2 regions of the Streptomyces hundungensis genome follow, and region 2 is predicted to be linked to the other one. Evidence: riboswitches for the same ligand, from Rfam matches in the RefSeq annotation. Region 2 holds a riboswitch; the other holds the start of a gene.
What was found. A riboswitch is a leader RNA that binds a small molecule or an ion and turns the genes downstream of it on or off. The one in region 2 is predicted to bind cyclic di-AMP.

Region 1 (4,909 bases), 5.5 Mb from region 2:
TCCGGCACGGCGGTTGAGGACGAAGAAGTGCGCCCCGGGCCGAGCACGACGAAATGCTCTCGAATTCCTTGAGCGTTCATGACGCCCCCATGACCCATGACCCATGCCTCATGACGGATGGTGAATTGCCACTGCGTCAGGCTATTTGATGCGCCGCCAAAAGCCTTTCCAGTGAAATGGGGTCGGTGGCCGCCGGTGCCGTGCAGGCGTGGGCGCCCGCGATCGCGCCGAGTCGGCCGCACTCCAGGGCGCCCCGGCCGGCGAGTTTGCCGTACAGGAATCCGCTGACATAGGCGTCCCCCGCGCCGTTGGTGTCCACGACGGGCGCAGGCGGTGCGACCGCCGGGATGTGGTGCGGGGTGGCGCCGCCGTCCCGGGTGAGGACGGTGGATCCGCTCGCCCCGGCCGTGGCCACCACCGTGGAGGCCCGGCCCTCGCGAAGGATCGCGCGCATCAGCTGGGGGGTGTGGTCACCCGCGCCCGCCGCGCTGAGGAACACGAGGTCGGCGCGGAGGGCGAACTCCCGGTGGTGGTCGGCCAGTCCGTCCCAGTCGTGCAGATCGACGGAGACGGGGACGCCGAGCTCCTCGATGTCGTCGAACAGGTAGCGCGCGAAGTTCATGATGGACAGGTGGACATGGCGGGACCGTCGCAGCCGCGGCAGGTAGAAGTCCCGGGGCATCCGCAGGTCGTCCGGGTCGCGGGCGTCGTAGAAGGACATCCTCCGGCCGTCGGCGTCCACCAGGTTCACCGCACGCCGGGTGCCCGCCGGGGAGATCAGCGGGGAGAAGTCGACATCGCCCGCCGCGAGGAGTTCACGTACCCGGGCGCCGATCCAGTCGTCCCCGATGCAGTCGATCAGGCCGACCGCCAGACCGAGCGCCCGGGCGCCCAGAGCCACGTTCGCCCCCGTGTGGCCCGGCCACTCCTCGATCGGGCCGACCTGCACGGAGTCGGCGAGCGGGACCGGCAGCGAATCGACGCGTACGACCGTGTCCACCCCCGTTCCCCCGACCACCAGGACGTCGTACTGCGCGCTGTCTCGGTTCACCGTTCCGCCTCACTGTCGTCCGCCCCGCCGCGCGAGGCGCCCCAGGAGCATGATCCCGGGCGACGACGTAAGGGGCGCGTGTGTGGCCGCCGCCCTGGGGGAGCAGGCGAGGCGCGCGGAGGGGGCGGTTTGGGTGGCTTGAGGCATCCGAGAAAGTCCTGAGTGTCCTAATTCGGGTGCTATGAGCGGCAATACTCCTGCCGGGAAAATGTCCACATTGGGGCTATTGGGTGAACCTCGTCTCTTTTGTGGACTGCCCTGCCGGTTGCGCGATGAGCGAGTGAATTGGGTCACGTGCGGGCGGATGCGGACCCGGCGCCGAGTGGGGTCATTTCCGTTCCGGCGAAAGCGAGTTGAGGGTTCGGGCGGCGGCTTCTCGGGTGGCCGAATTCGAGTTGATCTATATCCGGCATCACCGGCAATGAATTCTGGCCTTGTTTCCACTCGGCCTATTCGTTTACGTTCACCGTCAATCCGGAAGGAACGCCGAATCCTGCCGCCGTCCGGAGCCTCCCACACACGTACGGCAGGAGCGGGGGACCCAGGAAAGCCGCCGGTCCGGATTCCGGATCGGCTGGGGTGAAGCCGCGTGCGCCGCGGCCGGACATCTCCCGTCCGAACCCGACAGCTCACCTCGTAGGCGACGGAGAGGAAAGCACCATGCCTGCAAAGGGCAAGCACCGCCGCCCCAAGTCCAGCTCGTTCTCCCGCGGCATCGCCGCCGCGGGTACCGGAGGCGCCGTACTGGCCCTCCCGGTGATCGGCGCCACCACGGCCGCCGCCGCCCCGGCGACGGTCCACTCCGCCCCGGCGACCGTCCACTCCGCCCCGGCGGTCAAGCCGGTCGCGGCCGTGAAGGCGGGCCCCACGAGCTACGCGGTCGCCGCCGGTGACTCGCTGGCCAAGATCGCCGACGCCCTCGACGTGAGCGGCGGCTGGAAGAAGCTGTACGAGGTCAACCGGAGCGTCATCGGCTCCGACCCCGCGCTGATCCACCCCGGCCTCAAGCTCAACCTCGGCGGCGCCGCGGCGAGCACCGCCCGGGACGCCGCGGCCGGCCGCGCCGACCGCTCCACCCGGACGACGACCCTCGCCCCCGCCGCCACGAGCTCGTACGCGAACAACCTGGACGGCTGGATCAAGCAGTCCCTCGACATCATGGCGCAGCACGGCATCCCCGGCACGTACAACGGCATCTACCGCAACATCATGCGCGAGTCCTCGGGCAACCCGATGGCGATCAACAACTGGGACTCCAACGCCGTGGCCGGAACGCCCTCCAAGGGCCTCCTCCAGGTCATCCAGCCCACGTTCCTCGCCTTCCACGTGCCGGGTACGCCCATGGACCTCTACGACCCGGTCGCCAACATCACCGCCGCCTGCAACTACGCGGCCAAGACCTACGGCTCGATCGACAACGTCTTCGGCGCCTACTGACGGTCCCCGGACCGGGCGCTCTCGGAGGTGGGGAGAGAGCGCCCGGCCACCCGGTCGGTGTCCCACCGGCCCCAACGGGACGTGGAGCGGGCTCGATTGGCCCCCCGAGTGCCCGTGCGCTGCCCTCGAACCGAGGGCAGCGCAAATTTCGTTCACCCCGCGGGGTGAACAAACTCCAGGCTGCACGTTTCTGCATACGCGGCTGTTCCTAAGAAGCCATCTCATTTGGGCGACTCGGTATTCTGTGAGTCATGGTGGGGATCGTTGAGCGTCTGGTGCCGGACGAGTTGTGGGAGTTGTTCCAGCGGGTGGTGCCGGAGGCGCCGTCGAGGCCGCAGGGCGGTGGTCGGCGTCGGCACGGGGACCGGGAGGTGCTGGCCGCGATTGTCTTCGTGGCCACGTCGGGTTGTACCTGGCAGCAGCTGCCTTCGGCGTCGTTCGGGCCGTCCGGAGCGACCGCCCACCGGCGGTTCTCGGAGTGGTCGAAGGCCAGAGTGTGGGCCAAGCTCCACCGCCTGGTCCTCGACGAACTCGGCGCCCGCGGCGAACTGGACTGGTCTAGGTGCGCGATCGACTCGGTGAACATGCGGGCCCTGAAAAGGGGGACCTGACGGGTCCGAATCCTGTCGACCGGGGCAAGTACGGCTCGAAGATCCACCTGATCACCGAACGGTCCGGTCTGCCCATATCCGTCGGAATCTCCGGGGCCAACCTGCACGACAGTCAGGCCCTGATCCCGCTCGTGAAGGGCATCCCGCCGATCCGCTCGCGCCGCGGCCCGCGCCGCCGCAAGCCCAGCAAACTCCACGCCGACAAGGGCTACGACTACGCCCACCTGCGGCAATGGTTACGCGAACGCGGCATCACCCACCGCATCGCCCGCAAGGGAGTCGAGTCCTCGCAACGGCTGGGCCGCCACCGCTGGACCGTGGAACGCACCATGGCCTGGCTCGCCGGCTGCCGACGACTCCACCGCCGCTACGAACGCAAGGCCGACCACTTCCTCGCCTTCACCAGCATCGCCTGCACCCTCATCTGCTACCGCCGACTCGCCAAATGAGATGACTTCTAAGGTGGTAGTGCGTCACCCCGGACCACGGTGACTGCCCGACTACCGAGAACCCCCGCGCCCGTGGGGGTCAGTTCTGGACCGGGAGCTGCCATGGGAATCACCGCTCGGCCATCCGTCTCGGCGCCCCTGCCCCTCCCGCCGGGGCTGCTGCCGGACCGGTGCTGCAACGCCCGCACGTATCTGATGCACGGGTTCACCGTCGTGGAGGTCCACGGCGCCGTCGATGTGGCGACCGCCCCGGGGGTGCAGCTGCATCTCGACGCGGCCACCCAGCCGGCCGGCGCCCGCGTGATCGTCGACCTGCGCACCGTGGACTTCTTCGACTGCGCCGTCCTCACCCTGCTGTGCCGGGCCCACCGCAGGGTCCGCGAGCGAGAGGGCCACCTCGGTGTGGTCTGTGTACGGCCCTGGCACCGGCGCATCCTCACCGCCGGCCGCCTCGACGTGTTCCTCCAGTCGGCCCGAACGGTCGAGGAGGCCGCCCTGTCGGCGCCACGCGGCCCCGCATCCGGGGGCAACAAGTCGTAGAACGTCGCTGGTTGCCGGTGGGCGTATCGTCGCGCGCATGGAACACCGACTGGCCAGGCAGTGGCTCGCGACCGCCGTCGAGGAGGCCCGGGCGGGCCGCGCTCAGGGCGGCATCCCGATCGGCGCGGCACTCTACGGCGCGGACGGCACGCTCCTCGGGCGCGGCCACAATCTGCGCGTACAGGAGGACGATCCGTCGCTGCACGCCGAGACGGCGGCCTTCCGGGCGGCGGGGCGCCAGCGGTCCTATCGCGACACGACCATGGTGACCACGCTGTCCCCGTGCTGGTATTGCAGCGGCCTGGTGCGGCAGTTCGGGATCGCGCGGGTCGTCGTGGGTGAGGACGAGACGTTCCGGGGCGGCCATGAGTGGCTGGCCGCCCACGGGGTGGAGATCGTGGTGCTCGACGACCCCGAGTGCGTGGCCATGATGAGGGAGTTCATCGCGGCCGAGCCCGCCCTGTGGAACGAGGACATCGGACAGTGAGACACCTCGTCAACTCGCGCTGGAACCAAGCCGGTTGAGGTGGTCGGCGAGAGCGCTCAGGTGCGGGACCGTCACGATGTCGGAGGGCAGCGCGGCCGGCCTGGGCCGTGAGGTGACGAGTACCGCGGACATGCCGCACAGGTGCGGGCCGAGCGCGTCGGTCTCCGGGTTGTCCCCGACGAACAGCACCTGATCGGGCGGGCAGCCCGCCGCCCGGGTCACGGCGACGTAGAAGCGCGGGTCGGGCTTGCGGACGCCCAGGGTGCTGGAGAGCACGAGGGCGTCGAAGCAGTCCCCGATACCCGCGTCCCGCAGGGTCCGTAGGCGTACCGCC
Region 2 (4,909 bases):
GCCGCCGAGGGCCCGACCGCGGAGGAAATGGAGCGCGCCCAGGCCCAGTTGGAGCGCGAGTGGCTCGACCGGCTCGGCACCGTGGCCGGCCGCGCCGACGAACTGTGCCGGTACGCCGTGCTGTTCGGCGACCCGCAACTCGCCCTGACCGCCGTGGACCGCGTCCTGGACATCACCGCCGAGGAGGTCCGGACGGTCGCCGCGGCCACGCTGCGCCCCGACAACCGGGCGGTCCTGGTGTACGAGCCCACCGGGGCACCCGAGGCAGGCAACGACGAGGAAGAAGAGGCGGGCCAGTGACGGACGCTGTCGTGACCATGGAGTTCCACCCCCGGCCGACCGCCGGCACCCCCACGCCGTGGGCCTTCCCGGCCCCCGAGCGCGGCACGCTTCCCAACGGCATGACCGTGCTGCGCTGCCACCGGCCGGGCCAGCAGGTCGTCGCCGTCGAGATCTTCCTCGCGGCGCCCCTGGAAGCCGAGCCCGCCGGCCTCGACGGTGTCGCCACGATCATGGCGCGCGCCCTGACCGAGGGCACCGACAAGCACTCCGCCGAGGAGTTCGCCGCCGAGCTGGAGCGGTGCGGCGCCACCATCGACGCGCACGCCGACCACCCCGGCGTCCGGGTCTCCCTCGAAGTGCCCGTCTCGCGGCTGCCCAAGGCCCTCGCGCTGCTCGCCGAGGCGCTGCGGGCCCCCGCGTTCGCCGACACCGAGATCGAGCGTCTGGTGCGCAACCGGCTCGACGAGATCCCGCACGAGCAGGCCAACCCGGCCCGTCGCGCCGCCAAGCAGCTCTCCAAGGAGCTCTTCCCGGCCTCCGCCCGCATGTCCCGGCCCCGCCAGGGCACCGAGGAGACCGTGGCCGCCATCGACGCGGCAGCGGTGCGCTCCTTCTACGAGGCGTATGTGCGGCCCGCGACGACCGTCACCGTGGTCGTCGGCGACCTGTCGGGCACCGACCTCGACGCGATCCTCGCGGACACCCTCGGGGACTGGACCGGCGACCTGGCCGAGCCGCGCCCGGTCCCGCCGATCACCGCCGACGACAGGGGCCGGGTCGTCATCGTGGACCGCCCCGGCGCCGTCCAGACCCAGTTGCTCATCGGCCGCATCGGAGCCGACCGCCACGACCGCGTGTGGGCGGCCCAGGTGCTCGGCACGTACTGCCTGGGCGGCACCCTCACCTCCCGCCTGGACCGCGTGCTGCGCGAGGAGAAGGGCTACACCTACGGGGTCCGCGCCTTCGGCCAGGTGCTGCGCTCGGGGCCGGACGGCGGCGCCGCGATGCTCGCCATCAGCGGCTCGGTCGACACCCCGAACACCGGCCCCGCCCTTGAGGACCTCTGGAAGGTGCTGCGCACCCTGGCCGCCGAGGGCCTCACGGACGCCGAACGCGAGAGCGCCGTGCAGAACCTGGTCGGGGTCGCCCCGCTCAAGTACGAGACGGCGGCGGCCGTCGCGGGCACCCTGGCCGACCAGGTCGAGCAGTTCCTGCCCGACGACTACCAGGCCCGGCTCTACGCCCAGCTCGCCGAGACCGGCACCGTGGAGGCGACGGCGGCGGTCGTCAACGCCTTCCCCGCCGACCGTCTCGTCACGATCCTCGTCGGCGACGCCGCGCGGATCGCGGAGCCGGTCCGGGCGCTCGGCATCGGCGAAGTGACCGTTGTCACGGGCTGATTGAGGCGCGGGCGAGCGGATACACGAGGGACCCCGGAGGCGGATGCGCCTCCGGGGTCTCCCCTTATGTCCGGTTTATTGGAGAGGTTGCCCGTCTGTCATGTGGCGTGCGCTACAAAATCCGGTGTCTGTTTGGTGATTGAAAGATCAGACGTCTAGCGTCAGTCCCGCTGTCCGTCACCACCCGTCGCAGCCGCGGCACCGGACAGTGATCGCCGAGTCCCCGTACGGCGCGAGCCAGGGGAGCCGGGGACCCATTCAGTCCCTGGGGTGAATCGGACGCCTCCGCCCGCGGAGGAGCCCGTAGGAGACCTTCCTGCTCCGAACCCGTCAGCTAACCCGGTAGGCGAGATGGAAGGAAAGGACACCGCCGCTCCATGGCGTTCACCCGTGCCACCGGGAAGCATCGCGCGCCCAGCCGAATGACGCGCCGCAGCGCGAACATCGCGGGCATCGCCACCCTCGCCACCGCCGGAGTCGTAGGCACCCTCGCCTCGCCGGCCGTCGCCGCTCCCACTGCGACCGTCGACACCGGCCTGACGCAGGCCATCGTCATCGGCGACTCCCTCGCCGACCAGCTCGGAGCCCAGGCCGACGCGCAGAAGCAGGCCGCGGCGAAGGCCCAGGCGCAGGCCGCGGCCGAGGCCGCCGCCAAGCGCGCGGCCGAGCAGCGCGCCCAGGAGGCCCGCGAGGCCAAGGAGCGCGCCGCCCGTGAGGCCGAGCGCAAGCGTCTCAACTCGTTCGTGGCCCCCATAGCGGGCAGTTATGTGTCCACCGGCTACAAGACCGGCGGATCCCTGTGGTCCTCCGGTAGCCACACGGGCATCGACTTCCATGCGGGGATCGGCACTTCGGTGCACGCCGTGGGTCTGGGCACCGTCGTCGAGGCCGGTGACGGTGGCGCCTACGGCAACAACATCGTGATCCGGATGAACGACGGCACGTACACCCAGTACGGCCACCTCTCGGTCATCCAGGTCTCCGTCGGGCAGACCGTCGAGCCGGGCCAGCAGATCGCGCTCTCGGGCAACACCGGCAACACCACGGGCCCGCACCTCCACTTCGAGGCCCGCACCGGCCCGGAGTACGGCTCGGACATCGACCCGATCGCCTATCTGCGCTCGCACGGCGTCACCGTCTGAGACGTCCCGCTCCCGCGCGGCACCCCGAGCATCCCGAAGGCCCCCGGCATCCACCGCCGGGGGCCTTCGCGTTGGCCGGAAGATATCCATCGGTTCCGCCATGTCACCGGGAATTAACAAAGCCTGGAATAGAGTCGCCGAACAGATGTCGATCGACCGCGTTGCGCGGGAATCCAGGCGGAGGTCCGGTCATGAGTATTCCGGCGCATTCGATAAGCACGGCACTGCGCGACGACATCGTCTCGGGTGTCCTGGCGCGCGGCAGCCGGCTCATCGAGGACGTCCTCGCGCGCCGTTACGGCGTCTCCCGCGTCCCGGTGCGCGAAGCCCTGCGCACCCTGGAGGCCGAGGGGTTCGTGACCACCCGCAGGCACGCCGGGGCGTGGGTGGCGGAGCCCACCGAGGTGGAGGCCGTCGATCTCCTCGAACTGCGCGCCCTGGTCGAGCCGTTGGCCGCCGCGCGCGCCGCGCGGCGCCGCACCGAGGCCCATCTCAAGGTGCTGCGCGGCCTGGTGAGGCTGGGTCAGGACCGGGCCGCGCGCGGTCAGGGCGACGACCTGCGCTCGCTCGGCGGCTGGTTCCACGAGACGCTCACCCAGGCCTCCGTAAGCCCCGGACTGATCGCGACGCTCACGCAGTTGCGGCACAAGATCGCCTGGATGTACGTGGTCGAGACGCCGCCCCGGCCCGCCGAGGCCTGGGCCGAACTCGGCGCGATCACCGACGCGGTGGCCCGCGGCGACGCGGAGCGCGCCCGCTCGCTCACGGCGCTCCACGCCGAGCGTTCCTTTTCCGCCCATCGGCTGCGCACGTCCGTGGCGGTGAGATCTCCGCAATCTGCCGTCAACACGAAAAGAGCCCGCGCTTAACAGCACCGTCGTATACAAGGAATGCGTCGAGGGGCGCCGCACAGTGCTGCCCGGAATTCGTTGATGGCGCACAGGGCCGCGCATATTGCGCGCATGGCCGCGCCGGAAAAATTACGCGTACGGCCGCGCCGGGAGAGCGGAAAAGGACCGCCGAGCCCTGTGCGGGCCCCGCGGTCCCTTCGCTGTGAGGCCGGCCGGGTCAGACGGTCTCGGGGAGCTCGTCGAGGCCCTCGGCGACCAGCTTGGCCAGTCGGTCGAGCGCGGCGTCCGCGCCCTCGGCGTCGGAGGCCAGCACGATCTCCTCGCCGCCCTGGGCGCCGAGGCCGAGGACCGCCAGCATGGACGCGGCGTTGACCGGGTTGCCGTCGGCCTTGGCGATCGTCATGGGGACTCCGGCAGCCGTGGCGGCACGGACGAAGATGGACGCGGGGCGGGCGTGCAGGCCCTCGGCCCAGCCGACGTTGACGCGGCGCTCAGCCATGGTGTTGCCCTTCGAAATCTCTGACGGTTGTCTAGACCAGTCTCTCATGGGGTGTGCGGTGCTCGTACCGACCTTGGACCCGGATGCGCCGCCGATCGGCCTTCCCCACCTTGCCCCGACCCGTAGGGCCCCGCGACCCGTACGCTTTCGGTATGACGACGGCGTCCGACCCCGCGTACCCCGCTCACTGGGAGGCCGACGTGGTGCTCCGCGACGGCGGCACCGCGCGCATCAGGCCCATCACCACCGAGGACGCCGAGCGGCTCGTCTCCTTCTACGAGCTGGTCTCCGACGAGTCGAAGTACTACCGCTTCTTCGCGCCCTACCCGCGGCTCTCCGCGAAGGACGTCCACCGCTTCACCCATCACGACTACGTCGACCGGGTCGGCCTTGCCGCCACCGTCGGCGGCGAGTTCATCGCGACCGTCCGCTACGACCGCATCAACGCCCAGGGCCGGCCCGCATCCGCCCCCGCCGACGAGGCCGAGGTGGCCTTCCTGGTCCAGGACGCGCACCAGGGGAGGGGCGTCGCCTCCACCCTGCTCGAACACATCGCGGCGGTCGCCCGTGAGCGCGGGATCAGACGGTTCGCCGCCGAGGTACTGCCGGCCAACAACAAGATGATCAAGGTGTTCACGGACGCCGGCTACCAGCAGAAGCGCTCCTTCGAGGACGGCTCGGTCCACCTCACCCTCGATCTGGAACCCACCATCGAGTCGCTCGCCGTGCAGCGCG

Region 1: it holds a riboswitch for cyclic di-AMP, as region 2 does, so the genes downstream of both, DWB77_RS34345 (LysM peptidoglycan-binding domain-containing protein) here and DWB77_RS09950 (M23 family metallopeptidase) in region 2, are expected to answer to the same signal.

What each region holds. Positions count from the first base shown of each region.
Region 1 is NZ_CP032698.1:7,730,156-7,735,064, forward strand. It holds gene DWB77_RS34340 (carbohydrate kinase family protein) at 137-1,051, opposite strand; cyclic di-AMP (ydaO/yuaA leader) riboswitch at 1,526-1,709, shown strand; gene DWB77_RS34345 (LysM peptidoglycan-binding domain-containing protein) at 1,712-2,488, shown strand; one part of gene DWB77_RS34350 (IS5 family transposase) at 2,740-3,088, shown strand; one part of gene DWB77_RS34350 (IS5 family transposase) at 3,088-3,548, shown strand; gene DWB77_RS34355 (STAS domain-containing protein) at 3,651-4,088, shown strand; gene DWB77_RS34360 (nucleoside deaminase) at 4,126-4,575, shown strand; gene DWB77_RS34365 (HAD family hydrolase) at 4,585-4,909, opposite strand, start outside.
Region 2 is NZ_CP032698.1:2,233,290-2,238,198, reverse strand. It holds gene DWB77_RS09960 (M16 family metallopeptidase) at 1-300, shown strand, start outside; gene DWB77_RS09955 (M16 family metallopeptidase) at 318-1,682, shown strand; cyclic di-AMP (ydaO/yuaA leader) riboswitch at 1,886-2,046, shown strand; gene DWB77_RS09950 (M23 family metallopeptidase) at 2,060-2,824, shown strand; gene DWB77_RS09945 (GntR family transcriptional regulator) at 3,016-3,693, shown strand; gene DWB77_RS09940 (HPr family phosphocarrier protein) at 3,893-4,174, opposite strand; gene DWB77_RS09935 (bifunctional GNAT family N-acetyltransferase/acetate--CoA ligase family protein) at 4,327-4,909, shown strand, end outside.